3 regions of the Streptomyces sp. NPDC091377 genome follow, and region 1 is predicted to be linked to each of the others. Evidence: riboswitches for the same ligand, from Rfam matches in the RefSeq annotation. Region 1 holds a riboswitch; each other region holds the start of a gene.
What was found. A riboswitch is a leader RNA that binds a small molecule or an ion and turns the genes downstream of it on or off. The one in region 1 is predicted to bind cyclic di-AMP.
Positions count from the first base shown of each region.

Region 2: linked by a shared signal. The riboswitch ahead of ACIQNG_RS00950 (transglycosylase SLT domain-containing protein) and the one ahead of ACIQNG_RS16420 (transglycosylase family protein) in region 1 are both predicted to bind cyclic di-AMP.
Region 3: linked by a shared signal. The riboswitch ahead of ACIQNG_RS19015 (M23 family metallopeptidase) and the one ahead of ACIQNG_RS16420 (transglycosylase family protein) in region 1 are both predicted to bind cyclic di-AMP.

Region 1 covers NZ_JBIVUE010000006.1:368,150-375,549, forward strand. The annotation lists gene ACIQNG_RS16395 (protein kinase) at 1-70, shown strand, start outside; gene ACIQNG_RS16400 (SurA N-terminal domain-containing protein) at 386-1,033, shown strand; gene ACIQNG_RS16405 (nucleoside triphosphate pyrophosphohydrolase) at 1,222-2,271, shown strand; gene ACIQNG_RS16410 (cytochrome P450) at 2,597-3,784, shown strand; gene ACIQNG_RS16415 (transglycosylase family protein) at 4,078-5,385, shown strand; cyclic di-AMP (ydaO/yuaA leader) riboswitch at 5,588-5,783, shown strand; gene ACIQNG_RS16420 (transglycosylase family protein) at 5,787-6,506, shown strand; gene eno (phosphopyruvate hydratase) at 7,011-7,400, shown strand, end outside.
Region 2 covers NZ_JBIVUE010000001.1:190,757-198,156, reverse strand. The annotation lists gene ACIQNG_RS00955 (CocE/NonD family hydrolase) at 1-1,732, shown strand, start outside; cyclic di-AMP (ydaO/yuaA leader) riboswitch at 2,042-2,191, shown strand; gene ACIQNG_RS00950 (transglycosylase SLT domain-containing protein) at 2,254-2,703, shown strand; gene ACIQNG_RS00945 (HAD family hydrolase) at 2,810-3,634, opposite strand; gene fahA (fumarylacetoacetase) at 4,050-5,264, shown strand; gene ACIQNG_RS00935 (M56 family metallopeptidase) at 5,504-6,442, shown strand; partial or broken gene recQ (DNA helicase RecQ) at 6,885-7,400, opposite strand, start outside.
Region 3 covers NZ_JBIVUE010000008.1:19,554-26,953, reverse strand. The annotation lists gene ACIQNG_RS19030 (alginate lyase family protein) at 1-736, shown strand, start outside; tRNA gene ACIQNG_RS19025 (tRNA-Met) at 785-858, shown strand; gene ACIQNG_RS19020 (PP2C family protein-serine/threonine phosphatase) at 1,076-2,245, shown strand; cyclic di-AMP (ydaO/yuaA leader) riboswitch at 2,463-2,620, shown strand; gene ACIQNG_RS19015 (M23 family metallopeptidase) at 2,632-3,684, shown strand; gene ACIQNG_RS19010 (PrsW family intramembrane metalloprotease) at 3,793-5,322, opposite strand; gene trmB (tRNA (guanosine(46)-N7)-methyltransferase TrmB) at 5,343-6,140, opposite strand; gene lhgO (L-2-hydroxyglutarate oxidase) at 6,367-7,400, opposite strand, start outside.

The DNA.
Region 1 (7,400 bases):
CGGTCCCGCGCATCCGCTGGCGCTTGAGGTGCGGCGGACGTTGCAGTGGCTGGGGCAGGTACGGGGCTGACGCGGCACGCCGGTCACCAGGGCCGTGCCCGCGCCCGGACGGGCCCCGTCCGGAGCGGTGCCCACGCGGATCCCCGCCGCCCCTCGCCGCCCCGCCGCCCTTCGTGGCCTCTCCGCCAGCTCTCGGGCCTTTTGGGGCCTCTCCGGGGCTCTCGGGGCCCCTTCGCCGTGGCCGGTTGTGTTCGGCGCGAGCACGGTGGTGCCCGAAGTCCTGGTGAATCGTTGGTCGAATGGGTTGGCCAGAGCTTGTCGGCTGCCTAACATCGATCACCGCAAGACTTTGTGCACTGCCGCACAAGCTCCTCGGGAGGTTTCCTTGCACCGCCGCCGTCGCACCGCGCTCGTCCTGTCCGCCGTGATCGCAGCCGCCGCCCCGCTCCTCACCGCGTGCGGGAACGACGCGCACCCGGGTGCGGCGGCCGTCGTGGGCGATCAGCGGATCACCGTGTCGCAATTGGAGAACCGGGTCGACGAGGTGCGCGAGGCGCAGCGGGCGGCGGTGAGTGACGAGGCGCAGTACGCGCAGGCCATCGCCAAGACCGGCAGCCTGACCCGCGACACCCTGCACGGCATGGTCCTGGACAAGGTGCTGAATCGTGCCGCCGAGGACGCGGGCGTGACCGTGACCCGCCGGGAGATCCAGGGGCTGCGCGGCGAGCTGGAGGACCAGGCGGGCGGCGCGCAGGCGCTGGAGTCGGCCTGGCTCCAGCAGTACGGGGTGGCGCCGGAGCGCCTGGACGAGAACCTGCGCGTCCAGCTGGAGGCCCAGAAGCTGGCCGCCAAGCTCGGCACCGACACCAGCCAGCCGGCGTTCTGGCAGACTCTGGCCGGCGCTTCCAAGGAACTCGGTATCGATCTGAACCCGCGGTACGGCAAGTGGGACGCCGAGAAGGTCGGCCGGGTGGACGCCGACACCCCGTGGGTGCGGGAGGTCACGGCCGCCCAGCAGGAGACCCCGGCGTAGCCCCCGCACCTCCGCACCACCACCCACCTCCGCACCACCGCCCACCTCCGCACCACCCCTGACCCGCACCACCACCCCACCCCACCACCCCATGACCCCACCACATTGACGGGCAGATAATCCGATGAGTCTGCTGCCGTGTGGATAACTTTCCGAGGGCTGTCGGCGGGGTGCGTTACGTTCGGATCGTGAACGCAACCAGCCCCGAAGGCACCCCCGACCCCGGCCGTATCGTCCTGCTCACCACCAGCCACCGGGTGGCCCCCGGCCTGCTGTCCTGGCCCGCCTGGCAGGCGCTGCACGCCGCGGACTCGGTGCTGTGCGCGGACGGGGCGCACCCGCAGCTGCCCTATCTCCGGGAGGCGGGGATAGCGGTCGCCGAGGCGGCCCCGGCGGCCGAGGAACTGGTCGACGCGTGCGCCGGGGGCCGGACCGTGGTCGTCGTCGCCACGGGCGAGGGCGAACCCGCGCTGACGGACGGACTGGCCCGCCTCGCCGGCTCCGGACGGATCAGGATGCCCGACCTGGAACTGCTGCCCGCCTCCTACGACCTCCCGGGCGCCCGCCTTCTCGACCTCGTGCAGGTCATGGACCGGATCCGCCGCGCATGCCCCTGGTCCTCCCAGCAGACCCACGAGGGCTTGGCCAAGTACGCCGTCGAGGAGGCGTACGAACTGGTGGAGGCCATCGAGGACGGCGACCGGGACGAGCTGAGAGAGGAACTGGGCGACGTACTCCTCCAGGTCGTCTTCCACGCCCGGATCGCGGAGGAGGGCGCGAGAGCGCGGACCGACGGTGAGGACGACGGCGCGGCGTTCTCCATCGACGACGTGGCGGCCGGCATCGTCGCCAAGCTCATCCACCGCCACCCCCATGTCTTCGGGGACGAGACCGCGACGACCCCGGAGGAGGTCAAGGAGCACTGGCTGCGCACCAAGGCCCAGGAGAAGCGGCGGACGTCGATAACGGAGGGCATCCCCCTCCACCAGCCCGGCCTCGCGCTCGTCGCGAAGCTGGCCTCCCGCGCCCGGACGGCGGGCCTGGACGTCCCCCTGCCCCCCACCGAGGGCATCGGCTACGACCTGCTGGTCCTGGCCACCCGCGCCGAGGCACAGGGCGTGGACCCCGAGGCGGCACTACGCGCGGCGGCCCGCACCTACAGAGACGCGATCAGAGAAGAGGAGGCCGCAAGAGCCGCGGGAGGCAACGGGACCCGGGGAGAGAAGGGGAGCAGGTGAGGGAGAACGCCCGGGATACGGTCGAACAGTGACCGACCAGCCCGCCCCACAGCTACCGCCCGACCCACAGCCCCCACACGACCCACAACACCCCCCGCCCGACCGGCAGCCCCCGCCCGACCAGGCCCCAGCACCGTCACCCCCCTCACCCCCCTCACCCCCCTCACCCCCCTCACCCCCCTCACCCCCCTCACCCCCCTCACCCCCCTCAGCCGCGCCCCCGACCCCAACCTCACCCGCGCCCCCGGAACCCCCCTCCCTCTTCACCTGGTCGTTCGCCGCCGACCCCTACCCCGCCTACGCCTGGCTCAGGGAGCACGCTCCGGTGCGGTGGACGGAGCTGCCGAGCGGGGTGGAGGCGTGGCTGGTGACGCGGTACGCGTACGCCCGGCAGGCGTTGGCGGACGCGCGGTTGTCCAAGAACCCCGCGCATCATGACGAGCCCGCGCACGCCAAGGGGAAGACGGGCATCCCGGGCGAGCGCAAGGCCGAACTGATGACGCATCTGCTCAACATCGACCCGCCGGACCACACCCGGCTGCGCAGGCTGGTGTCGAAGGCGTTCACACCGCGCCGGGTGGCCGAGTTCGCGCCACGGGTGCAGGAACTGACCGACGGGCTCATCGACCGCTTCGCGGAGAAGGGAGAAGCCGATCTGATCCATGAGTTCGCGTTCCCGCTGCCCATCTACGCCATCTGCGACCTGCTCGGCGTCCCGCGCGAGGACCAGGACGACTTCCGGGACTGGGCGGGCATGATGATCCGGCACGGCGGCGGCCCCCGGGGCGGTGTCGCGCGGTCGGTCAAGAAGATGCGCGGCTACCTCGCCGAACTCATCCACCGCAAGCGCGAAGCACTCCCCGACACCCCCGCGCCCGGCGAGGACCTCATCTCCGCCCTGATCCGCGCCTCGGACCACGGCGAACACCTCACGGAGAACGAGGCGGCGGCGATGGCCTTCATCCTGCTCTTCGCCGGCTTCGAAACCACCGTGAACTTGATCGGCAACGGCACCTACGCCCTGCTCACCCACGACGACCAGCGCACCCGGTTCCAACACGCTCTGGAGGAAGGGGACACCGGGCTCCTGGAGACCGGGGTGGAGGAACTGCTCCGGTACGACGGGCCGGTGGAACTCGCCACCTGGCGGTTCGCCACCGAGCCGCTCACCCTCGGCGGCCAGGACATCGCGCCCGGCGATCCCGTGCTCGTGGTGCTGGCGGCGGCCGACCGGGATCCCGAGCGGTTCGCCGATCCGGACACGCTCGACCTCGGCCGCCGGGACAACCAGCACCTGGGATACGGCCATGGGATCCACTACTGTCTCGGCGCACCGCTCGCCCGGCTGGAGGGGCAGAGCGCGCTGGCCACCCTCTTCACCCGACTCCCGGACCTCCGCCTGGGGGCCGATCCGGCCGAACTGCGCTGGCGGGGCGGTTTGATCATGCGAGGGCTGAGGACGCTGCCGGTGCGGTTCACCCCCGAAGCCGCCCGGCCGCATCGCCGCCCCTGAGGGGCAGTTACCAACCTCACACGGCGGACCGTCAGCCCTCCTCGAACAGTGGCCGGATTGCGCCCCTCACGCCCCATTTCCACCCCCACCTCTGACGGAAAGTCACCCCACAGCCCCTTCTCATCCACAGACGGTCACTCACAACATGACACGCCCTCACTTTTGTGATCTCCACGTGATCTGCGCGGCATTTACTTGTGACAAGTCAACGATTCCGGCTACCTTCACCCCTCAGCGCGACGCAGCGCATCACGCGCCGCGCGGCTCACCGTTGTCTCGCGAAAGGCCCCCGCATGCTCTCCGGGAACGGTCGTCACCGTCGCCCCCGCCAGGCTCCGGCGCTGCTCGTCGCGGCCGGGGTCACCGGCTCAGCCATCGCCATCCCCCTGCTCGGTGCCGGGGGTGCGAGCGCCGCCGGCGGGACCACGTGGGACGCGGTCGCCGAGTGTGAGAGCGGTGGCGCGTGGAGCGCGGACCTGGGCAACGGCCGCTACGGCGGACTCCAGGTGACGCAGGAGGCGTGGGAGACGTACGGCGGTCTGGAGTACGCGGGGAGCGCGGATCAGGCCAGCCGTTCGCAGCAGATCGCCGTGGCCGAGAGGATCCTCGCCGACCAGGGCGTCGGCGCCTGGTCCACCTGCGGGCTGCTCCATGGGCTCGGGGACGACGAGAACCCCGCCGGTGTCGACACCGGCCTGGCGGGCGACGCCACGCCGGGGTCCTCCGGCAAGGAGAGCGACGGTTCCGGTGGCACCGGCGGGTTGACCGACTCGTCCAAGTCGACGGGGTCGTCCGGTAAGGATGATTCGTCCGGCGGATCCGAGGGGACCGACGGCAACGGCGACTCCGGAGCCTCCGGGGACTCAGCACCCACCTCGCCCACCTCGCCTTCCTCGCCCCCCTCCGGCAGCCCGTCCGAAGACCCGTCAGGGCCCTCGCAGGGCTCCTCCTCGCCCTCGAACGGCGACCCGTCGGGCGGGGCGGGCGACGGCTCCGCCGGTTCGTCCCCCTCGGAGTCGCCCACCGAACCCGCCGCCGACCCCTCCACCCCGGCCCACGGCGAGGAAGTGGGCGATCCTCGACAGAGCCTCGGCGCCTCGCACCTCGTGGACACCAGCGCCCTCCCCGGCACAGGCCGCCACCGCGGCCCCAGCGCCGACGAGAGCGCGGACAGGGGCACCGGCAAGGGGGCGGGCAAGGACGCCGCCGACGCGAGTGACGCCAAGGGCGTGGACGACGGCCAGAAGAGCGACAAGGCCGACCCCTCCGGGTCCTCGGGGCCCTCCGGGTCGTCCGAGCAGTCCTCCGAGCCGTCCGCCGGGTCCGCCGGGTCCGCCGAGTCCTCTCGGCCCGCCGACCGGCAGACCTCGCGGGGCGGTGAGGCCGCGCGAGGCACGCTCGACTCGCTCGACGGCGACTCGTACACCGTCCGCCCCGGGGACACGCTGACGTCCATCGCCGACTCCCTTGACGTCGACGGTGGATGGCGGGCGCTCTACCGGGTGAACGAGCAGGTGCTCGACGGCGACCCCCACCACATCGTCCCCGGTCAGACCCTGACTCTCGGCGATGTGGCGGACGGCGACCAGGGTGACGAGTAGGGACAAGTGGGGCAGGGGTGGCGGGAGTTCACGTCACGGTTCGCGCTGAATGTCCGGTTTGGTGAAAGTGTGGGATGCGTCTCAGAAGCCCTGATCCTCTTTGAAATTCGGCGAATCGCGTGTCTACGGTCATGACCGCTCGCAAGCAGTGAGCCCCGATGGCCGCCACGCCGAATCCTGCCGGTGGCCGAGCGGGAAATTCGTCGCGCAAGCGCCGTAGGCAGGAGCGGGGGAACCAAGGTAAGTGCCGTATCCGGCAGTTGAGGAGACTCGACGCCGGGGGCGGCTTGGGGTGAAGCCATGTCGTACGAGGCGAAAAGCCGCGTACAGGACATGGCCGGGCAACTCAACCGGCCCGAACCCGACAGCTCACCTCGTAGGCGTCGGTGAGGGGATCCTTCATGCTGTTTTCCGGCAAGGGCAAGCACCGCCGTCCGTCCAAGGCCACCCGTGTCGTCACACTCGCCGGTGTCACCGGCGCCGCTGTCGCCGCCCCGCTCATGGCGGCCGGCAACGCCTCCGCCGCCACCGCGTCCGAGTGGGACGCCGTCGCCCAGTGCGAGTCCGGTGGCAACTGGTCCATCAACACCGGAAACGGCTACTACGGCGGTCTCCAGTTCTCCGCCTCGACCTGGGCCGGCTACGGCGGCACGAAGTACGCGGCCACCGCCGACCAGGCCAGCAAGGCGCAGCAGATCGAGATAGCCGAGAAGGTCCTCGCCGGTCAGGGCAAGGGCGCCTGGCCGTCGTGTGGCGTGGGCCTGTCCAACACCCCGTACGCCGGTGGCGGCTCCACCACCCCGAGCGCCCCGGCCACCCCCGCGCAGCCGTCGCAGCCGTCCCAGAGCGACAGCGGAAGCGACGAGCGCTCCTCCGAGGAGCAGAGCGCCTCCCGTTCGCAGGAGCGCGAGGCCACGCCGAAGGAGACCGTCACCACCCCGACCGGCCAGAAGGTCGAGAAGGGCGACGGCGAGTACAAGGTCGTCACCGGCGACACGCTCAGCTCCATCGCCGCCGACCACGACGTCGCGGGCGGCTGGCAGAAGCTCTTCGAGCAGAACAAGGACATCGTGGACGACGCCGACCTGATCTTCCCGGGTCAGCAGCTCCACCTGAAGTAGGCCATCGGGAAGGGGGTCATCGGGCCCGCCCGGCCCGTGCGCATGGCTCCCCCGAGCCGCCGCTCAGCGTCCCCACAGCCTCGCCCCCCACCTGAGGCACCCCCTCATCCCATGAGGTACGTCCTCATTGAGGCCCCGTGCGGTTCCCCCGACCTCACGGGCCCCCCGCCCCGGTGCGTGAATCCCCCGTACGCACCGGGGCGGGGCTTTTCACGTACAGATGTGAACACCGACCTCCTGGCCCCCCTGCTGTGAACCGGTTTCCTCACCACCCCGGTGTGAACCGACCGAACGCGGGACCCGTCCCCCCTCCCCCCCCCGCCAGAATTGGCGCGAGAACCTCTTTGTTCCGTTCGGAAACATTTTACGATCGGTTCCGTCCACAGGGTGGGAGACCGGCTGGCCGATCCCCCGGAGCCGGTTAGGCTCATCTCGCAGAGCCGCTGCGGTCACGCCGGGCCCTGCCCCACCGCGTCACATTCACGCGTCACATTCACGAAGGAGATGCTCGTGCCGTCCATCGACGTCGTCGTAGCCCGGGAAATCCTGGACTCCCGAGGCAACCCCACGGTCGAGGTCGAGGTCGGCCTCGACGACGGCAGCACGGGTCGTGCCGCCGTGCCCTCCGGCGCCTCCACCGGCGCCTTCGAAGCCATCGAACTGCGGGACGGCGACCCCAACCGCTACCAGGGCAAGGGCGTCGAGAAGGCGGTCCTCGCCGTCATCGAGCAGATCGGCCCCGAGCTGGTCGGCTATGACGCCACCGAGCAGCGGCTGATCGACCAGGCGATGTTCGACCTGGACGCCACCGACAACAAGGGCTCGCTCGGCGCCAACGCCATCCTCGGCGTCTCCCTCGCCGTCGCGCACGCCGCCTCCGAGGCGTCCGACCTG
Region 2 (7,400 bases), on a different contig from region 1:
CGGCGCGTACAGCCGGGCGGCGGCCACCCTCACCGACGCCGCCCTCCCGCCCGACCCGCACCACGCGGGCCCGGCCTGGCGCGCACTGTGGCTGCGCCGCCTGGCGGGGCTGGAGCCACCGTCGTACACCCACGACACCTTCCCGCCCCTCACCACCGTCACCACTGTCACCCCCTTCACGGGCCGCACGGCCCTCACGGGCCTCACGGCGTCCACCGCCCCCGTCCTCGCCGTCGGCGGCTGGCACGACCCGGACCACGACACCGTCCTCCGCCTGATCGCGCACCTGCCCCCCGACCGGGTCCGCGGGCTGATCGGCCCCTGGCCGCACACCTACCCCGACCGGGACCGGCCACCCGGCCCCGCGATCGGCTTCCTCCAGGAGACCCTGCGCTGGTGGGACCACTGGCTGAAGGACACCGACACGGGCGCCCTCGCCGAGCCCCTCCTGCGCGCGTACGTCATCGCCACGCACCCTCCTGCCACCACGTACCGCACCCTGCCCGGCCGCTGGATCGGCGAGGCCGGCTGGCCCTCCCCCGACGTGACCCGGGTGACCTACGCCCTCCGGGGCGCCCCCCGGCTCGTCCGGTCCCCCCTCCACACCGGGGTCGACGCGGGCGCCTTCCTCCCGCGCGGGGGCGACGCCGATCTGCCGCCGGACCAGCGGGAGGAGGACGCGCGGTCGGTCTGCTTCGACGTTCCGCTCGGGGCGGAGACCTGGGTACTGGGGCGAGCGCGCGTACGGCTGCGGCTGCGCCGCGAGGTGCCGCGCGGTCAGGTGGTCGCCCGGCTCTGCGACGTCGCCCCGGACGGCTCCTCAACCCTGGTGACCCGGGGCGCGTTCCGGCTCGGCGGCCGGCTCCACGCCCCCGAGGCGGAGGGCGGGGCCGTGCCGTGGACGCCGGGTGCGGCAGAGGAGGTCTCCTTCGACCTGGGCGCGGCCGGGTACGCGTTCCCGCCCGGCCACACCGTCCGGCTCGCCGTCTCCTCCGCGTACTGGCCCTGGTTCTGGCCCGCCCCCGGCTCCGAGGCCGGTTTCACCCTCGACCCGGAGGGAAGCGTCTTCGAACTGCCGGTCCGCCACCACGAAACCGGCATTTACCCACAAAACACCAACTGGACCGGGGCCGGGGGCGCCGACCAGGACCGCCCCACCGATCAAGCCACCCCGGACGACCGGCCGGACATCGGCTTCCCCGAGCCCGAGCAGGCCGAACCCCTCGGCGTCGCCACCCACGCCCCGCTGGACCCGCCCGACCCCGAGCGGCTGGTGGTGCGGGACCCGGCCGGGGACGAGTGGCGGCTCGACGTCACCCCCCGCGAGAACGGCACCCACGCGCACCCGGACGGCCTGGAGGTCACGGAGGAGACCCGGGAGTCGTACACGGTCCGCGACGGCGACGCGCGGTCCGCGCTCGTCCGCTCGGACCGGACGATCCGGCTCCACCGCCCCGAGACCGCCTGGGCCACGACCGTCCATACCCGATCGGAACTCCGACACACGGACCGCACGGCCTTCGCGGACGACCGCGCGAACCACGAAGAAGGCGACCTCTCGGACGGCCTCTCGGACGGCCTCTCGGACGGCCTCTCGGACGGCCTCTCGGGCGACCTCTTGGACGGCCTCTCGGGCGACCTCTTGGCGGTAAATGAGGTGATGTGCTCCGAGGGGGCCGAGGTGGTCTTCCACCACACATGGGAGCAGCGGATTCCATGGCCCGCTGATTAATAGGCACTTGGGTTCATTGCCCGTTTTGCCACTCTTGCGCACGCGCGTGACTTGGCTCACTTTCTCGCTTTCATGGAACCCCTCCGGCGATCCTCCTATCCGCCGCCCCTTTATCGGGAGTTGAACCTTTCCGGTAGCAAAGGATCATGCGCGGCATATCCCCGGATGAAGATCAAAAGTCGCCATTCTGTGACTCCGCCACTTGTTTCGGACATGGGCTTCGCATACGTTCCCGGCCAGTCGGGCGGACGCCTCATCCTGCCGCCGCCCGCACCCACCTAGACAAGATCCACGGCAGGAGCGGGGGACCCAGGTAAGTCGCCGCGCCGGACGTCGTACGAGGGCCAGACCCGACACGACACTCCGGACGGCTCGGGGTGAAGCCGCGCCCGTCAGGGCCGGCCGGGCACCTCCCAGCCCGAACCCGACAGCTCACCTCGCAGGCGCCGGAGAGGAACCCACCCATGTCCGTCCCCACGTCTGTCCCGCCGGCCGCGACGACCGCGCCCCGCCCCGCCCGGATGCGCCGCATCACCCGCAAGCTCGCCCTCGCCGGTACCGGCGCCGCCGTGCTCGCGCTTCCGCTCTTCGGCGCGACCAGCGCCTCCGCGGCCACCCCCGAGGTCGTCACGGCGGCCACCTCCGCCTACCCGAACACCCTTGACGGCTGGATCCGCCAGTCGCTCGACATCATGGCCCAGAACGGCATCCCCGGCAGCTACGACGGCATCCACCGCAATGTGCTGCGCGAGTCCTCCGGCAACCCGGCGGCCATCAACAACTGGGACTCCAACGCAGCCGCCGGCACCCCCTCCAAGGGCCTGCTCCAGGTGATCGACCCGACCTTCGCCGCGTACCACGTGCAGGGCACCGCCTACGACCCGTACGACCCGATCGCCAACATCGTCGCCGCCTGCAACTACGCGGCCGACCGCTACGGCTCGATCGACAACGTCTTCGGCGCGTACTGACAGAACCGCACGACCCGGCGGCTCCTTTGCGGGTTGGGGCCCGCAAAGGAGAATGACCTCCCTGTTCCCCCGAGGGATCTCTCGTCCCCCAAGGGATCTCTCTCCCTCAAGGGAAGAGGCGTTCGAGGACGACGGCGATGCCGTCGTCCTCGTTCGACATGGTGATCTCGTCGGCCACCGCCTTGAGTTCGGGGTGCGCGTTGGCCATCGCCACCCCGTGACCGGCCCAGACGAACATCGGGATGTCGTTCGGCATGTCCCCGAACGCGATGGTGTCCTCGGGCCGCGCCCCCAGCCGCCGGGCCGCCAGCGCCAGCCCGGTCGCCTTGGTCACCCCGCATGGCTGGAGTTCGACCGTCCCCGGCCCCGACATCGTGACCGTGGCGAGCGAACCGACCACCGCGCGGGCCACCGAGGCCAACTCGTCGTCGGACAGCTCGGGGTGGCGCAGCAGCACCTTGCTGATCGGTTCGGCCCACAGCTCGTCGCGCCGCCCGACCCGCACGGCCGGCAGTGTCGGGTGCGGCATCAGATAGCCGGGCTCGATGAGGGTGAGCCCCTCCACCCCGTCCTGGTCGACCGCCGCGTACACCTCCCCCACCTCGGCCTCGATCTTGCCGAGCGCGGTCTCGGCCAGCTCCCGGTCCAGGGTGACCGACCACACCATCCGGTCCGCGCCGGCGTCGTAGAGCTGTGCGCCCTGTCCGCACACCGCGAGCCCCGTGCTGCCGAGCTGCTCCAGGAGCGGGCGCACCCGGGGGGCCGGCCGGCCGGTGACCACGAGATGCCGGGCACCGGCGTCGGCGCTCCGCGCGAGCGCGGCCCGCGAGCGGTCGGAAAAGGTGTCGTCGCCGCGCAGCAGGGTCCCGTCGAGGTCGGTGGCGACGAGTGCGTACGTGGTGCGCGCGGCATATGCGGTGGGTGCGGCCATGATCAGAGAATACGGACATCACGCGTCACCGACCCGGCCCGAACCGGACGTCGGACAGGTTCTCCCCCGTCCCGCCCGCCCCCGCCAACTCCCCTGTACCATGCGGCCTTTCACTCCGCACGCCCTCGATCGCCACGTTGAAAACGGTTCAGCTTTTCACTCCCACGTGGTCGGGCTCGCGGTCGGCCGGGACACCCCGCGCGCACGGGGACCAGGCACTCATCCGCTCCGGGACACGTAACGTGTGGCGCGGTCACACGGCTGGTGCGGGGTTGGTCCCGTGGTACGACACACCACAGCCCACTCCACAGCCCACTCCACAGCCCACTCCACAGCGCACTCCACAGTCCACTCCACGGACCACCCCGCGAACGGCACCCGGCACCCGGCACACACGAGAGCGAGGCAGAACCGTATGTCCCCCTTCGAAGTCCCCGAGGGCGACCCCTTCGGCCCGCACCATCTCCCGTACGGCGTCTTCTCCCCGGCCGGTTCACCGGAGCGGACCGTGGGCGTCCGGCTCGGCGACCGGGTCCTGGACGCCGGTGCCGCGGCGGCGGCCCTCGGCTCCCCGTACCACGCGCTGCTCGCCCGCCCCACCCTCGGCCCGCTGCTCGCGGCCGGCCGTACCGCCTGGTCGGACGTACGGCGGGCGCTGACCGCCTGGGTCACGGTCCCCGCGCACCGGGAAGTCATCGAGCCGCTGCTGCACCCCCTGTCCTCGGTCACCCTGCGACTGCCCTTCGAGGTCGCCGACTACGTCGACTTCTACTCCTCCGAGCACCACGCCCGGAACGTCGGCCGGATGTTCCGCCCCGACGCCACCGACTCCCTCACCCCGAACTGGAAGCACCTGCCCATCGGCTACCACGGCCGCGCGGGCACGGTCGTGGTCTCGGGCACGGATGTCGTACGGCCGTCGGGGCAGCGCAAGGCCCCGGCCGACCCGGCGCCGCTCTTCGGCCCCTCCGTCCGGCTGGACATCGAGGCCGAGGTCGGTTTCGTCGTCGGTGCGCCGAGCGAGCGGGGCCGCCCGGTCGCGCTCGGTGACTTCCGCGACCACGTCTTCGGGCTCTGCCTGCTCAACGACTGGTCGGCGCGGGACATCCAGGCATGGGAGTACGTCCCGCTCGGCCCGTTCCTCGGCAAGTCCTTCGCCACCTCGGTGGCGGCGTGGATCACCCCGCTCGACGCGTTGGAGGCCGCCCGGACCGCGCCCCCGGAACGGACCCATCCGCTCCTGCCCTACCTGGACGACGCCGAGGAGGAACCCGGCGGCTACGACCTCCGGCTCTCCGTCGCCGTCAACGGTCACGTCATCTCCGAACCGCCCTTCTCCACCATGTACTGGACCGCCGCCCAGCAACTCGCCCACCTCACCGTCAACGGTGCCTCCCTGCGCACCGGCGACCTCTACGCCTCCGGCACGGTCAGCGGACCCGGCGAACGCGAGCGCGGCTCCCTGCTGGAGCTGACCTGGAACGGACGGGACCCCCTCGCCCTGCCCGACGGCGAGCGCACCTTCCTCGCGGACGGCGATGTCGTCACCCTCTCCGGCTGGGCCCCGGGACCGGACGGACTCCGGGTGGGGCTGGGGGAGGTCGTGGGCAGGATCGTGGCGGCGGACTGAGGGGGGCTTGCCGGGGAAATGACGGGGGCGCTCGGACAGTGGCTCGTTTCCCGGTGTTCCGACGGCTGACTCCGGGCCCGTACGACCGTCATACTGGGTCGGCGGCGGACGGGTGCATGCCCTGTGCCTACCGGCACGGCAGCCGCACGCCGTCCACCCGTGCCCGCACCCCGGGGATCCCCGGGTACCCCCGCGCACCACCGAGCCGCCCACACCGACCAGGATCCGGAGCCCCTGGGATGACCGTCACCCTGCTCCTGCTGAGCGCCGTCGGCCTGATGGCCGCCGTGCCGGTGCCCCGTGCGCTGACCCGGGCGGAGTGGCCCGAACGCGAACCGGTCGTCGGCCTGTGGGTGTGGCAGTGCCTGGTCGCGACGGTACTGCTGTCCTGTCTGACCGCGCTGACCCTCGGCGCGGCGGCGGTCTTCCAGACCGTCCGGGACCATGTCTTCGCCCCGGCGCCGCCCGCCGTCACCGCCGCCTACGACCTGTCCGCCGCCCCGGTCTGGGCGGTAGTCCTCACCGGGCTCCTGGCGTGCGGCGCCGCCTGGACCACGGCGATGCTGGCCCGTGAGCTGGTGGAGGCCCGGCGGCGACGCGGCACCACCCGCGCCCTGCTGCGCGAACGCGCCCCCGAGCTGCCCGCCGGGCTCCCCCGGGCCCGCGGCCCGCTGCTGGTCCTGGAGGACGAGTACCCCGACGCCTGGTGGATGCCGGGCCACCCGCCGCAGCTCGTGGTCACCACCGGCGCCCTGCACAAGCTCACCGACCACCAGCTGGACGCCGTCCTCACCCATGAGCGCGGCCACGCCCGCGCCCACCACGATTGGCTGCTCCATCTGTCCACGGCGCTGGCCACCGGCTTCCCGCGCGTCCCGCTCTTCGCGCACTTCTGCGACCAGACCCGCCGGCTGGTCGAACTCGCCGCCGACGACACCGCCTCCCGGCGCTGCGGCCATCTCACCACCGCCCTCGCCCTGATCGAGCTGAACCAGCACCGGGGCGTGCTGTCCTGCGCCTCCAGCCACCGGCTGCTGGGCGAGCGGGTGGACCGGCTGCTGGAGCCGAAGCCCCGTCTCAACCGCCGCCGACGCGCCCTGGCGACCACGGTGGCGGCGCTGGTCCCGCTGCTGCCCCTGCTGATCACCTTCCTCCCGGGCCTGACCGCCCTGGGCTGACGGCCCGGAGCGGACCCGGAACGGACCCGGGGGCCGGCCCGCCTTCACGTCGCGTCCCCCTGCCCCTGGCCCCCCGGTCCCCTATCCCCTACCCCCTATCCCCAGTCCTCCGGCTCCGGCTCGATCTCGCCCTCGGGCCACAGCTCGTCCCCGAGGGAGGAGGCGGCAGGGGCCGAAGCGGCAGAGGACGAGGCGGCAGAGGACGGCGAGGGCGCGGTCGTCCCCGGAACGGCAGCCGCACCACCCTTCGTGACCCCACCGACCCGCGCGGCCCCACCGACCCTCGCGGCTCCACCGGCCCCCGTCGCTCCACCGGACCCCCCGGCCTTCCCGGCGGCCTCCCCGGCCCCACCGCCACCACCACCAGCGCCTCCAGCACCACCAGCACCACCGCCCTCACCGCCGCCAGCGCCAGCGCCAGCGCCCCCGCTCCCCGACGGCCTCTCCAGTCCCTCCAGCACCCCGAGGACACCCTCCCCGTAGGTCGTCAGCTTCTTCTCGCCGATGCCGCTGATGCCGCCCAGCTCCCGCACCGACCCGGGCCACAGGGTCGCGATCTCCCGCAGCGTGGCGTCGTGGAAGATGACGTACGCCGGAACGCCCTGCTCCCGCGCCTGCTCGGCCCGCCACGCCCGCAGCGCCTCGAAGGCGGGCACCAGCTCCTCCGGCAGCTCGGCCGCCGCCAACTTCGCCTTGCGCTCGCCCCGCGAGCCACCCGAACCACCCGAACCGCCCGACCGGGCCGCCCCGGCCGGCTTCTCCGGCTCCTTGCGCAGCGGCACCTCCCGCTCACGCCGCAGCACCGTGCCGCTCGCCTCGGTCAGCACCAGCGTGCCGTACTCGCCCTCGACCGCCAGCAGTCCCTGCGCCAGCAGTTGCCGGACGACGCCGCGCCACTCCCCCTCGGCGAGATCCTCGCCGATGCCGAACACCGACAGCTGGTCGTGGTCGAACTGGA
Region 3 (7,400 bases), on a different contig from region 1:
GCATGCCGCGAAGGCCACCGAGATCATGGACGCCTGGTCGGCACGGCTGAAGCGGCACACCCACGCCGACGCCGGGCTCCAGGCCGGGTGGGCGGGCAGCACCTGGGCGCGGGCCGCCGAGATCGTCCGGCACACCCCCGGCGCCGACTGGCCCGAGGACCGGGTGCGCCGCTTCGAGGCCATGCTCCGCACCGCCCACCTCCCGTACGTCACCGGGCGCGCTCCCGACCGCGACGGCGGCCGGGACCTCGTCACCACCGACGCCGCCCTCTCCATCGCCGTGTTCCTGGAGGACCGCGCGACCTTCGACGCCGCCCTCAGACGTTTCCGCGAGCGCGTCCCGACCTTCTTCCACCTGCGCAAGGACGGCCTCACCCAGGAGACCTGCCGCGGCTTCGCCCACGTCGGGCACGCCGTCGCCGCCACCGCCCATGTCGCCGAGACGGCCCGGCACCAGGGCGTGGATCTGTACGACGACGACACCGCCGCGCGGCTCAAGGCGGCGCTGGAGCTGCACGCGCCGTACCAGGAGGGCGCGCCCGCGCCCGGGTGGCTGTGCGGCGGCCGGGTCGAACGGGACATGGGGCCGGACCTGGAGGTCGCCCTCAACCAGCTGGAGAACCGTCTCGGCACCCCGCTCCCGGCCACCCGCAGGCTGGTCGCCCACTCCCGTCCGGCCGGTACCGACGACCACTTCGTGGCCTGGGAGACGCTCACCCACGCCGACGCCCCGTAAACCCTGGTGCTGGGGGTCCCGCGGATGACGTATAGTTGTGTTTACCGACGCGGGGTGGAGCAGCTCGGTAGCTCGCTGGGCTCATAACCCAGAGGTCGCAGGTTCAAATCCTGTCCCCGCTACTCAAGGCTCAGGGCCGGAATCCAGATCAAGGATTCCGGCCCTGAGTGTTTCCCGCACCCCCGGCGCGTCCTCTCGTTCTCCGGTGTCTTCTCTCACTCAGGTCGGTTGTCGTTTCATCCGGTCGGCCCGCCCGGCTCGCCCGGCCGCCCCGCTCCGGCAACTCTGGACGAATGGGGCGGGGCTGTGGTCGGCGAGGACATACGCGGGAGACACGTGGTGCGGCCGGGTGACGGGCAGGGCGAGGGGCCGCACACCGGGGCCCCCACCCGTCGTATCTCCTACACCCGCCGCTACGTCCGGCTGGTGCCCGCGCTGCTGATCGCCGGTGGGCTGGTCTACGAGCTGCTCATGCCCAACCAGTTCACCGCCGTGCCGTTCTTCACGGCCGCTCCGCTGGTCGCGGCCCCGCTCTTCGGGCGGCGCTACACCTTGGTCACCGGATGCGTGGCCGTGGCGGTCGTCCTCCTGGTGCATCTCCTGCTCGACTCGTACTACGGCGCGGAGGCCCTCACCGAGACCATCACGGTCGTGACGGTCGCCGGACTCGCCCTGCTGATCAACATGGTCGCCCGCCGCAGCGACGAGCGGCTCGCCACGGCCCGGGAGATCGCCGAGGCGGCCCAGCGCGCGGTGCTGCCCGAGCCGGACGAGCGGATCGGCGGTTTCGAGATCGCGGCCCGCTACGAGGCGGCGCAGGCGGGCGCGTTCGTCGGCGGCGACCTGTACGCCGTACAGGACACTCCGCACGGGGTGCGGCTGGTGGTCGGGGACGTGCGGGGCAAGGGCATGGGTGCGATCGGGGCCGTCGCCGTGGTGATCGGCGGGTTCCGGGAGGCCGCGGAGCAGGAGGCGACGCTGGAGGCGGTGGCGGAGCGGCTGGAGCGGGCGCTGGCGCGCGAGGGCACCCGGCGGGACGGGCTCGACGCGTTCGAGGGGTTCACCACCGCCGTGCTGGCCGAGATCCCGCACGGGAGCGGCGTCGTACGGGTGGTGAACCGGGGGCATCCGGAGCCGCTGCTGCTGCACGCGGACGGCACGGTGCGGACCCTGTCGTCCGTCGAACCCGCGCTGCCGCTCGGGATGGGGGAGCTGGGCAGCTGGCCGGACCGGGCGCAGGAGGCGGAGTTCCCGGGCGGGGCCACGCTGCTGCTGTTCACCGACGGGCTGTCGGAGGCGCGCGACGGACACGGCGTCTTCTTCGAGCCGGAGATGCGGCTCCTGGGGCGGACCTTCACCGGGCCGGACGCCCTGCTGACCGCGCTGGCGGAGGAGGTGCGGCAGCACACCGGGGGCGGGATGACGGACGACATGGCGCTGCTCGCGGTGCGTCGGCCGGCCGACGCGTCCGAGGGGCTCCCGGCTTCGTCACAGCGGGTAAGCGAATGACCCCCCTCCGCATAACATCTGCGTTACCATCGCCATTTTGATGTGTAGCGGGACCGTCAAATCTGGGGGTCAAGTAGCCCGATTTCAACCGCTCATGACCCTTACGTCCGGCGTAAGAGCGGGAAGGATCAAGAGGAACCGCTTGGAAATCACCCCTGGGTTCTATTAACGTCCGATAACGCAGCGCGGTCGTACCAGCCGTCACCAGAGTCGGCTCCGCGCGCGAGCGCCGAATCCCGCGAGGGAACCGGGGAACCACCAACTTGGGGTGAATCGGGCGTCGTCCGCCATGCACGCATGGTCGGTTTACGCGCGTAGGAGACCTTCCTGCTCCGAACCCGTCAGCTAACCCGGTAGGCGAGAGGGAAGGAAAGGAGTACGCCTACGTGGCGTCCAACCGGCCTGCTCCTGTGGCCTCGTTCGTCCCCGCCCAGCGCACCGACGACACCGGCACCGTCGTCTACGGCGGCCCCCGCACCGACGAGGGCCCGTGGGAGGAATGGAACCCGACCGCGGAGACCGTTCGCCCGGTCCGCGGCCGGCACCGGGTCGCCAAGCAGCGCGGCGGTCTCGCCCGCAGTTCCACCGTGCTCGGCGTGGGTGTCATAGCCGCCGTCGGCGCCGGTGGCATGGCGACCGCCCAGACCGGCAAGCCGCCGGTCTCCCTGTCCATGCCCGACCTGGGCTCGGTCTCCTTCGGCTCCGACGACACCGAACCGGAGCCCGTCGACCCGACCGACGCCGCCCCGCTCAGCGGCCTCGGCACGGCCACGCCCGACTCCGGGCAGGCTTCCGCCGACGCCGGGGAGGCGCTGCGCGCCCGGATCATGGCGCAGGCCGAGAACCAGCAGCAGCAGATCGAGGAGCAGGCCGCCAAGGACGCCCAGGCCGCCGCCGAGAAGGCCGCCGCCGACAAGGCGGCCGAGGCGGAGAAGGAGGCCAAGGCCCAGGCCGCCGCCGAGAAGAAGAAGGCCGAGAAGAAGGCCGAGGCGGAGGCCCGCAAGAAGGCCGAGGCCGAGCGACTGGCCAAGCTGGCCAAGCAGTTCGCGCTGCCGACCTCCTCGTACACCCTCACCTCGACCTACGGCCAGGCCGGTTCGCTGTGGTCCTCCGGCTACCACACCGGTCTCGACTTCGCCGCCCCCACCGGCACGCTGCTCAAGGCCGTGCACACCGGCACCATCACCCAGGCCGGCTGGGACGGTTCGTACGGCTACAAGACCGTGCTCACCCTGGAGGACGGCACCGAGATCTGGTACGCCCACCAGTCCTCGATCAGTGTCAGCGTCGGCCAGAAGGTCACCACCGGCGAGGTCATCGGCCGCGTCGGCGCCACCGGCAATGTCACCGGAGCCCACCTCCACATGGAGGTCCACACCGGTTCCGGCGGCGCCCTCGACCCGCTGTCCTGGCTGCGCGGCAAGGGCCTCAACCCCTGATGCCGTGAGCCTCCGCTCCCAGAGCCTCCGCTGATGCCCCGATCCCTGGACACCTGCTGAGCCTCTGGCCCCCCGAACCCCGGCAGCCCTGACGACAACCCCCCGGCGTCAGGGCTGCCGGTCTGTCGTGGGCCGGGGATGTAGCGGATGCGACGGATGCGACGGATATAGCAGATGTGGCGGATGCGACGGATGCGACGGGTTCGGTGCGGGGCCGCCGTGAGGGTGGTGCGGGTGCGGGTGCGGGTGCGGGTGCGGGTGCGGGTGCGGGGGCCAGGCGCCCGCGCCGTACGGCTGCCAGGGCTGCCAGGGCTGCCAGGGTGGCCACGGCTGCCAGGGCGGGGCGGGGACCGGGGGCGGTGGGGCGATGGTGCGGGCCGCCTGTTCGAGGGCGGGGCGGGCGGTCTCGCGGCGCTGCCACAGCGCGTCCAGCAACTCCCGTTCGCGCCGGACGAAGTCGGCGCCCGCCCGGCCGCGGCTGCCCCGGCGCCGTAGCACCGCGAGGGAGGTGGCGTACGACTCGTACGCGGCCACCGCGCGGGCGGCCGGTCGGCCCAGGTGCCGGCCCGCGTCCCGCCGGGCCAGTCGGCGGGCCCGCATCGAGCCCAGCGCGAACGGTTCGGCGGGGGAGAACCAGCCCGTGGCGACATACGCGGGCAGTTCCTCCCGCACCACCCGCAGCTCGTGCTGCCGGGCCCAGATCACCAGCCAGGTCAGCAGCCCGAACACGGGCACCATGAACCCGGCGTAGACCGCGAGGAAGCCGTGGTCGCCGAAGCCGGCCGAGCCGTTCCAGAAGGCGTGCACCCCCATCGCCAGCAGCAGCCCGGCCAGCGGCAGCAGGGCCTTGCGCAGGGGTCGGCCCGGTCCGGTGGCCGCCGCGACACCGAAGCCGATGCCGGTCAGCACGGTGAACAGGGGGTGCGCGAACGGCGACATGATCACACGGACGAAGAAGGTGGCGACCGTGACGGAGGCGACGCCCCCGCTGTCGCCGCCGGACTGGTCGGAGCCGAAGGCGGTGCCGAGGTAGAGGATGTTCTCGGTGAAGGCGAAGCCGGTCGCGGTGACCCCGGCGATCACCACGCCGTCCACGAGGCCGGTGAAGTGCCGTCTGCGGAACAGGAAGAGCAGCAGCAGCGCGGCGGCCTTCGCGGACTCCTCCACGACCGGCGCTATCACGGTCGCGCCGAGGGTGTCCGCGCGCGACGGGTCGGCGGTCGCGGTGGCGATCCAGCGGGTCGCGAAGCTGTTGGTCACGATCGCGATCAGCGCCGCCGCGCAGGCGCCCCAGGCGAAGGCGAACAGCAGATGCCGCCAGGGCCCCGGCTCGACCCGGTCCAGCCAGCGGAACGCGGCGATCAGCAGCGGCACCGGCAGCACGGCGAGGCCGAGGCCGACCAGGAAGCCCTCGGTGCCGGTCTCCTGGCGGACCAGCGCGAGGATGACCAGGCCGGACAGGGCGAGCAGGACGGCCACCGCGCCCTGCCGGAGCCGGAGCCCGGCCGTCGGACGGGCCTGTGCGTACCGCTGCCCCCACCGCCGCCACCGGTACCACCGTCCGGTCCGCGCCGACGTGTCGGGCCGGGGAGCGCCGGGATGGACCGGGTAGGTCGAGCAGGGGGGACTGGTGGCCACGACATCGACCCTCACGACAGCTAGGAGGTCTCTCCGAGGACTGGGAACGTTCCTGGTACGCGCCGGAAGAGCACATCGTTCACGAGGTGACCCTTCTCAAGTCCCTGGCCCTCGAAACGGGTCAGCGGGCGGAACTCGGGTCGTGGCGAGAAACCGCCGTCGGCCTGGGTGTTCTCGAAGCCGGGGTGCGCGGTGAGCACCTCCAGCATCTGCTCGGCGTAGGGCTCCCAGTCGGTGGCGCAGTGCAGCAGCGCGCCCGGCCGCAGCCGGCTCGCGGCGAGGGTGAGGAACTCCGGCTGGATCAGCCGCCGCTTGTGGTGGCGCTTCTTGGGCCAGGGGTCGGGGAAGTAGACGCGCAGTCCGTCGAGGGAGTCGGGGGCGAGCATCTCGCGGAGCAGGATGATGGCGTCGCCGTTGCCGACCCGGAGGTTGGACAGTCCGGCCCGTTCGGCGAGATGGAGCAGATTGCCCTGGCCGGGGGTGTGCACATCCACGGCGAGCAGATTGGTCCGCGGCTCGGCGGCGGCCATCCGCGCGGTGGCCTCGCCCATCCCGAAGCCGATCTCCAGCACCACGGGGTTGCCGTTGCCGAACAGCTCACCGAGGTCGATCACCCGCTGTCCGTCGATGTCCAGGCCCCACCGCGGCCACAGCCGCTGGAGCGCTTCCGCCTGCCCGGTCGTCACCCGGCTCCGCCGGGGCTGGAAGCTGCGGATCCGCCGCTCGAAGTGCGATCCGGCGGGGTCGGCCCGCGGCCCGTCCGGGAACCTCGGCTCCCCCTTGGCCCGCCCGGGCCGCCCCACGGGAACACCGGGCACACCGGGAACACCGGAAGCGCCGGAGACACCGGAAGCGCCGGAGACACCGGAGACACCGGAGACACCGGAGACATGGGAAGCACCGGAGACTCCGGAGTCATCCGGGGTGGCGGGGGCCGCAGAGGTGTCAGGGTCGCCCGGGAAACCGAGGGCCGACCGCTGACGGCTGCGGGGAGCGTCGGGGGTACGGGGAGAGTCAGACACAGTGGGTTCGATTTTACGTCGGTCAGCGGCCGGCTTCCCCCAGCGCGGTGAGCGCCCGGCGGGCCACCTCTCTCCCGATCGGCAGGGACGCCGTGGCGGCCGGGGAGGGAGCGTTGAGGACATGGACGGCCCGGGGCCCTTCCTTGATCAGGAAGTCGTCGACGAGGGTCCCGTCCCGCAGTACGGCCTGGGCGCGGACCCCGGCCGGGGCGCGCACCAGGTCGTCCTCCCGTACGACGGGCAGCAGCCGCCGCACCGCCGCCGTGAACGCCCGCCGGGACACCGAGCGGCGCAGCTCACCGGCGCCGTACCGCCAGTGCCGCCGGGCCATGTGCCATGTGCCGGGCCAGCTCAGGGTGGTGGCGATCTCGCGGGGCCGTACGACCCCCCAGCGGTACCCCTCGCGGGCGAGGGCCGGTACGGCGTTGGGCCCGACGTGGACGCCGCCGTCGACACCGCGGGTCAGATGGACGCCGAGGAAGGGGAAGGCGGGGTCGGGCACGGGATACACCAGGCCGTTGACCAGTCCGGGCCGGGCCAGCTCGTAGTACTCGCCGCGGAACGGGACGATCCGCATGTCCGGCTCGTCCCCGGCCAGCCGGGCGATCCGGTCGCAGTGCAGCCCGGCGCAGTTCACGAGGACCTTGCCGCGCACGATGTCCCCCGCGCGCGTGCGCACGGCCACGCCCCGCCCGGGGCGCCGGTCGATCCGTACGACGTCCTGGCCGTGGCGCAGCTCGGCGCCGGACGCCTCGCCCAGGCGGCGGGCGACGGCGACGAAGTCGCAGATGCCGGTGGCGGCGACCTGGATGGCGGCGAGGCCGCGGACCTCGGGTTCGTACTCGGCGATCTGGGCGGCGCCCAGCTCACGGACCGCGATGCCGTTCTCCCGGCCGCGCTGGGCCAGGGCGTGCAGCCGGGGCAGCTCGGCCCGCTCGGTGGCCACGATCAGCTTTCCGGGGACGGCGTGCGGGATGCCGTACTCCGAACAGAACTTGATCATCTCGGCGGCTCCGCGCACCGCGTACCGTGCCTTGAGGGAGCCCGGCCGGTAGT